Regions from separate parts of the Streptomyces sp. KLMMK genome, predicted to be linked through region 2. Evidence: riboswitches for the same ligand, from Rfam matches in the RefSeq annotation. Region 2 holds a riboswitch; the other holds the start of a gene.
The links. A riboswitch is a leader RNA that binds a small molecule or an ion and turns the genes downstream of it on or off. The one in region 2 is predicted to bind glycine.

Region 1: it holds a riboswitch for glycine, as region 2 does, so the genes downstream of both, gcvP (aminomethyl-transferring glycine dehydrogenase) here and gcvT (glycine cleavage system aminomethyltransferase GcvT) in region 2, are expected to answer to the same signal.

Annotation. Positions count from the first base shown of each region.
Region 1 covers NZ_JBAMDC010000150.1:4,314-7,714, forward strand. Annotated here, with positions in the region: gene V7793_RS21005 (DNA polymerase IV) at 1-1,208, shown strand, start outside; partial or broken gene V7793_RS21010 (PRC-barrel domain-containing protein) at 1,163-1,522, opposite strand; glycine riboswitch at 1,610-1,720, shown strand; gene gcvP (aminomethyl-transferring glycine dehydrogenase) at 1,908-3,401, shown strand, end outside.
Region 2 covers NZ_JBAMDC010000178.1:414-3,814, reverse strand. Annotated here, with positions in the region: gene gcvH (glycine cleavage system protein GcvH) at 1-219, opposite strand, end outside; gene gcvT (glycine cleavage system aminomethyltransferase GcvT) at 320-1,435, opposite strand; glycine riboswitch at 1,586-1,693, opposite strand; gene V7793_RS22715 (AAA family ATPase) at 1,859-2,569, shown strand; gene V7793_RS22710 (hypothetical protein) at 2,586-3,134, opposite strand.

The DNA.
Region 1 (3,401 bases), on a different contig from region 2:
GCGGCGTCGAGCCCACGCCGGCGGCCGTGCGGGCCGTGGGGGAGCGCCTGCGGCGGGACATCCGGGCGGCCACGGGCCTCAGCGGCTCGGTGGGGCTCGCCGGGTCCAAGATGCTCGCGAAGATCGCCTCCGAGGAGGCCAAGCCCGACGGCCTGGTGCTCATCGAGCCGGGCACCGAGCCGGAACTGCTGGGCCCCATGTCCGTGCGCGTCATTCCGGGCGTCGGCCCGGCCACCGCCGAGACGCTGCGCCGGGCGGGCATCACGACCGTCGCCGAGACGGGCGAGGCAGGTGAGGCGGAGCTCGTGCGGCTCCTGGGCAAGGCCCACGGCGCCGGGCTGTACGCCCTGGCCACGGGGCACGACGACCGTCCGGTCGTCGCCGACCGGGACGCCAAATCCGTCTCCGTGGAGGACACCTTCGAGGAGGACCTGACCGACCGGTCGCGGGTGCAGACGGAGATCTCCCGGCTCGCCGAGCGGTGCGTGCAGCGGCTGCGGGCCGCGGGCAGGTCCGGCCGGACCGTGGTCATCAAGGTGCGCAGCTACGACTTCTCGACGCTGACCCGCTCGGAGACGCTGCGCGGCCCGACGGACGACCCCGCCGTGGTCAAGGAGGCGGCGGCCCGGCTGATCGACGGCGTGGACACCACGGCCGGGGTCCGGCTGCTGGGCGTCGGGGTCAGCGGGCTCGCCGACTACACACAGGAAGACCTCTTCGCGCAGGCCGCGAGCGAGGCGGCGGCGGTGGCGGCCGTTGCGGCCGCTACGGGTGCGGCGGAGGCCCCGCAGGGGCCGGGAGGGGTGCGGGGGGAGGCGGTGGGCGCGGAGGTGAAGCCGCGGCGCTGGCTGCCGGGGCTGGACGTGCGGCACGCCGAGTACGGGGCGGGGTGGGTGCAGGGGAGCGGCGTCGGCCGGGTCACCGTCCGTTTCGAACAGCCCTGGTCGGAGCCGGGCCGGGTACGGACCTTCGCGGTCGACGACCCCGCACTGGAGCCGGCGGATCCGCTGCCCCTCGTACGTCAGGAGCCGGGGGCGGGTCAGCTTGCCGAGCCGCCGGCGGACGGGCCGGCGCCGCGGGGGGCGGCGGATCCCGGCCCGGGGCCGGATCCCGGGCCCCGTTCGGGCGCGGATGCCGTGCCCCGGCCCGTTCCCGGTCCCGGATCCGATCCGGCCACCCGCCCCGGGCCCGGGATGTCCAGCCGGTAGTGGTGGTACAGCTGCAGTTCCTGTTCGGGTGACAGGTGACGGCCCACGCCGAAGTCGGGGGCTTCCTTGATCAGCGCCCGGTCGTACGCCGTGCGCAGGCTGTCTCCGGAGACCTCGCTGGTCGCCAGGGGGATGAAGGCGTCCCGCCGGAAGAAGCCGGTGCGTACGGCCGCCCACAGCGGCTCCCCCGTGGCGTCGTCGAGATAGACCTCGTCCACCGTGCCGATCTTCGCCCCGTCGCGGTCGAAGACCTTCCGTCCGATCAGGCTCCGGGGATCGATGTCGCTCTGCACGGTTCCTCCCTGTATCGGCATCTCCCCCCACGTAAAAACACAAAGCGAGAAGCGGCCACTCGGGAGATCCGGCGGGAAAGCCGCGCTGGTAGGCTGGCGAATGGCCGCAGAATCCGTGCGGGAGAGTCCTCCGGCAGCCCACCCCAGTGGGGCCGACGGAGGCGCCGAAGGAGCAAATCCTCCCCGGAATCTCTCAGGCACCCGTACCGCATGGACGAGGTCACTCTGGAAAGCAGGGCGGGCCCGGTCAGTCAAGCGCCGAAGCCCTTCCTCACCGACGGTGAAAGCCGGGCCGTGCGTTGCGGTCCGGTGAAGCTCTCAGGTTGAGATGACAGAGGGGGAGGCCGTCCGGGTACCCGCGCCGTGGTACCCCTCGCAGGTCGCAACGACCAGGAGGCCTCCGCAGATGACTGCCCACCGCATCGCCCTTTCCGACCTGGAGCGGGACACCCCGTTCGAGCGCCGCCACATAGGTCCCGACGGCGAGGCCCAGGCCAAGATGCTCGCCCAGGTCGGCTTCGGGTCGCTGGACGAGCTCACTGCCGCCGCCGTGCCGGAAGTGATCAAGAGCGTGGGCGCCCTGGCCCTGCCGGAGGCCCGCAGCGAGGCCGAGGTCCTCGCCGAACTGCGGACGCTCGCCGACCGCAACCAGGTCCTCGCCCCGATGATCGGCCTCGGCTACCACGGCACGTTCACCCCGCCGGTGATCCTGCGCAACGTCATGGAGAACCCCGCCTGGTACACGGCCTACACGCCGTACCAGCCGGAGATCTCCCAGGGCCGCCTGGAGGCCCTGCTCAACTTCCAGACCGTCGTCGCCGACCTCACCGGTCTGCCCACCTCCGGCGCCTCCCTCCTCGATGAGGGCACCGCGGCCGCCGAGGCCATGGCCCTGTCCCGTCGCGTCGGCAAGGTCAAGAAGGGCGTCTTCCTCATCGACGCCGACACGCTGCCGCAGACGATCGCCGTGATCGAGACGCGCGCCGAGCCGACGGGCGTCGAGGTCGTCGTCGCCGACCTGAGCGCGGGCATCCCGGACGAGATCGCCGAGCGCGGTGTCTTCGGCGTTCTCCTGCAGTACCCCGGCGCCTCCGGCGCCGTGCGCGACCTCCGCCCGGTGATCGGGCGCGCCCACGAGCTCGGCGCGATCGTCACCGTCGCCGCCGACCTGCTCGCCCTGACCTTGCTGACCTCGCCCGGCGAGCTCGGCGCGGACATCGCGGTCGGCACCACCCAGCGCTTCGGCGTCCCGATGGGCTTCGGCGGCCCGCACGCCGGGTTCATGGCCGTGCGCGAGCAGTTCGCCCGCAGCCTGCCCGGCCGCCTCGTCGGCGTCTCCGTCGACGCCGACGGCAACAAGGCCTACCGCCTGGCCCTGCAGACCCGCGAGCAGCACATCCGCCGCGAGAAGGCCACCAGCAACATCTGCACTGCCCAGGTGCTCCTCGCCGTCATGGCCGGCATGTACGCCGTCTACCACGGCCCCGAGGGTCTGGCCGCCATCGGCCGCCGCACCCACCGCTACGCCGCGATCCTCGCCGAGGGCCTGCGCGCCGGGGGCGTCGAGCTCGTGCACGGCTCCTACTTCGACACCCTGACCGCGCGCGTCCCGGGCCGGGCCGCCGAGGTCGTCGAGGCCGCCCGCGAGCGCGGCGTCAACCTGCGCCTGACCGACGCCGACCACGTCGGCATCGCCTGCGACGAGACCACCACCCGCGCCCACCTGGACTCCGTCTGGGCCGCGTTCGGGGTGACCGGCGACGTCGAGGCGCTCGACGCGGTGGCCGCCGAGGCCCTCCCCGAGGCCCTCCTGCGCACCGGCGACTACCTCACGCACCCGGTCTTCCACGAGCACCGCTCCGAGACGGCCATGCTGCGCTACCTGCGCCGGCTTGCCGAC
Region 2 (3,401 bases):
CACCGGGGAGTACAGGTCGCTGACCGACTTGGTCGACTCCAGCTCGCCGCAGCTCTCGCCGGCGGTGACGGTGTCGCCGACGGCCGGGAGCTGGGCGTAGACGACGTCACCGAGGGAGTTGGCGGCGAACTCGGTGATGCCGACCGTGGCCACGCCGTCCTCGACGGCCGACAGCCACTCGTGCTCCTTGCTGTAGCGCAGCTGCTGGGGGTTGCTCATGGCTAGATTCTCCTGGATGCGCGTGAGTGCTTGTGCAACGGGTCTTGACAGAGGGAGATGAAAGAGGGCAGGGAAGCCCCCGGGCGAGCCACGGGGAAGATCAACGCTGCCGCTTGTAGAAGGGCAGGGCGACGACCTCGTAGGCCTCGTGGCTGCCGCGGATGTCCACGCCCACGCCCTGCGTGCCGGGGGCGGCGTGCGCCGCGTCCACGTAGGCGATGGCGATCGGCTTGCCGAGCGTGGGGGAGGGGGCGCCGGAGGTGACCTCGCCGACGACCTCGCCGCCGGCCACCACCGAGAAGCCGGCGCGCGGCACGCGGCGCCCCTCGGCGATCAGGCCGACCAGCTTGCGCGGCGGCTGCGCCTCGGCGCGCTCCGCGGCCGCCTGCAGCGCGGCGCGGCCCACGAAGTCGCCCTCCTTCTCGAACTTCACGACCCGGCCCAGGCCCGCGTCGAACGGGGTGGTCGCGGTCGTCAGCTCGTGCCCGTACAGCGGCATGCCCGCCTCCAGGCGCAGCGTGTCGCGGCAGGAGAGCCCGCACGGCACGAGGCCGGCGCCGGCCCCCGCCTCGGTGAGGGCCTGCCACAGCTTCACGGCGTCGTCCGGGGCGACGAACAGCTCGAAGCCGTCCTCGCCGGTGTAGCCGGTGCGGGCGATCAGGGCCGGGACGCCCGCGACGGTGCCCGGCAGGCCCGCGTAGTACTTCAGGCCGTCCAGGTCGGCGTCCGTCAGGGACTTCAGGATGGCCGGCGAGGCCGGGCCCTGGACGGCGAGGAGGGCGTAGGCGTCGCGGTCGTCGCGGACGGCCGCGTCGAAGCCGGCGGCGCGCTCGGTCAGCGCGTCCAGCACGGTCTGCGCGTTGGAGGCGTTGGCGACGACCATGTACTCCGCGTCGGCGAGGCGGTAGACGATCAGGTCGTCGAGGATGCCGCCGTCCTCGCGGCAGATCATCGTGTAGCGGGCGCGGCCGACGGCGACGCTCCCTATGTTGCCCACGAGGGCGAAGTCCAGCAGGGCTGCGGCCTGCGGGCCGGTGACGGTGATCTCACCCATGTGCGAGAGGTCGAACAGACCGGCGCGGGTGCGGACCGCGACGTGCTCGTCGCGCTCGCTGCCGTAGCGCAGCGGCATGTCCCAGCCCGCGAAGTCGGTCATGGTCGCGCCGAGCTCGCGGTGCAGGGCGTCGAGGGCTGTGCGGCGAGAGGTGTCGGTCATGGTGTGGGCTCCCGGACATGGCAGTGAGGACGTCCTCCCCATCTGTCATCGGAACCTGAGAGGTTCACCGGGAGCCGCCGCGACACGCGGGGGGTCCGGCTTGCACCTTGGGTGGAGCCGCGCACGGTGCGGCCCGCTTTTCAGATCTGCCTCGTCCGCGCGGTACGGGGCCTGAGAGATTCAAGGGAGGAACTTGCTCCTTCGGCGCCCAGCGCACACGGCGTAGCGTGCAGCCTGGGACTCTCCCGCGCGGATTCGAGCGGCCGGTATGCAGTTGGATACGCAGTTGGCGCGCACATCATTGCACGTACAGGCGCGTTACGGACTGCCTGGCGGCCCCCGAATTCGATTACCTTTCTTTTACGTTCTGTGGGTAGGGGGCGGTGACGGGCAGTGACCGGGGCCGGGGGAGGGGCGGAACGGATGGGAACAGCACCGACAGCAGGGACGGCCGGGCCCGCGCGGGCGCACGGCGCGGCCGCGGCGGACAGCGGCGCGGCGCGGCCGCGGGCGGGGGTCCTCGACCTGCGCTCCGGAGCGGGCCGCGGGGAGCTCCGCTTCCCCGCGGGGGACGTGCTGATCGTCTCCGGGCTGCCCGGGAGCGGGAAGTCCACGCTCATCCGGCGGGCCGTGTCCGTGCTGGACGCGCAGGACGGCATCGTCTGGTGCGTCGACTCCCAGGACGCCCGGGAGCGTCTGGAGCGGCACGCACCCCGCTGGCTGCCGTACGCGGCCTACCGGCCCTTCGCCCGCCTCGCGCACTACGCGGCGCTGCGCCGCGCCCTGCGCTCCACCGCGAGCGCCGTCGTGCACGACTGCGGGCAGCGCGGCTGGGTCCGCCGCTGGATCGCGCGTGACGCACGGCGCCGGGGCGGCGCGGCCCACCTGCTCCTCCTCGACGTGCCGCCGGGCACCGCCCTGGCCGGGCAGGCGGCGCGGGGCCGCGGCGTCTCGCCGTACGCCTTCCGCCGGCACCGGAGGGCGATGGCCCGGCTGCTCGCGTCGGTGGCGGAGCCGCCGGTCCCGGGCCCGCCGGTCGCGGACCGCCCGGGGCGCCTGCCGGCAGGGGTCGCCTCGGTGGTCCTCCTGGACCGCGGGGCGGTGGACGCGCTGCGGAGGATCACCTTCGAGTAGGCGCGCCCGGCGCCGCCTACAGCGGCAGGGGCGCCGGCAGGGTCGAGCCGTCTTCCGTCAGGGGGAGTTTCGCCAGGAGGTCCTTCACGACGGCGAGGGCCTCCGTGATCGCCGACTGGACGCCTTCCGAGTCGTTCCTCGTCGCCGCGCCGATCAGCTTCTCGATCGCCTTCTGCAGCTTCTTCAGCAGGTCGTGGACGTCGTCCGGCGGAGCCACCGCCGGGCGCCCCGAGGAGGGCGGGGACTTCCGGAGGGAGTCGGCGAGCCGGTTCGCCGACGACCGCAGCCGCTGCTGCATCTCCTTGAGCGCGCCGGCGTCCGGCGTCCTGGACTGCGCCTCCTTGCCGATCCGGGAGACCAGCGTGAGCGCCTCCCCCAGCTGTCCCACCGCGTCGAGCTGCTGGTGGACGGCGGCCGCGGACTTCGGTCCGGTGGCCGGGAGCACGACGGACATGTCGGGGTCCGGCGCGTTCACGGCGGCCAGGGAGGGGCCCGCGACGGCGAGGGCCACGGAGCCGCAGGCGGCGACGGCTATCGCCGAGGTGGCGAACTTGTTGACACGCATGCTGGAGGTTCCCTTCGGTGCGAGGAGCCGGCCGGCCGGCGGGGCGGCGGAGCCGGTGGCGCTGCAGGGCAGCTGCCCGATCACCGTGTGACCTGCGGTGTCCCTGTGCAACCCGGTGGCTACGGCCAGTGCCGCGACGGGAGGGGGCGGACTCCCGTACGGCCCGCCCTGACCTGGGACATCACCGGCGATTTCGGCAGCCGGCAGGAGCCGGCGGGGGTACAGCCGTTAGGGTGCATGTGCGGCTTCGTCGAGAGTGGTTGGGCG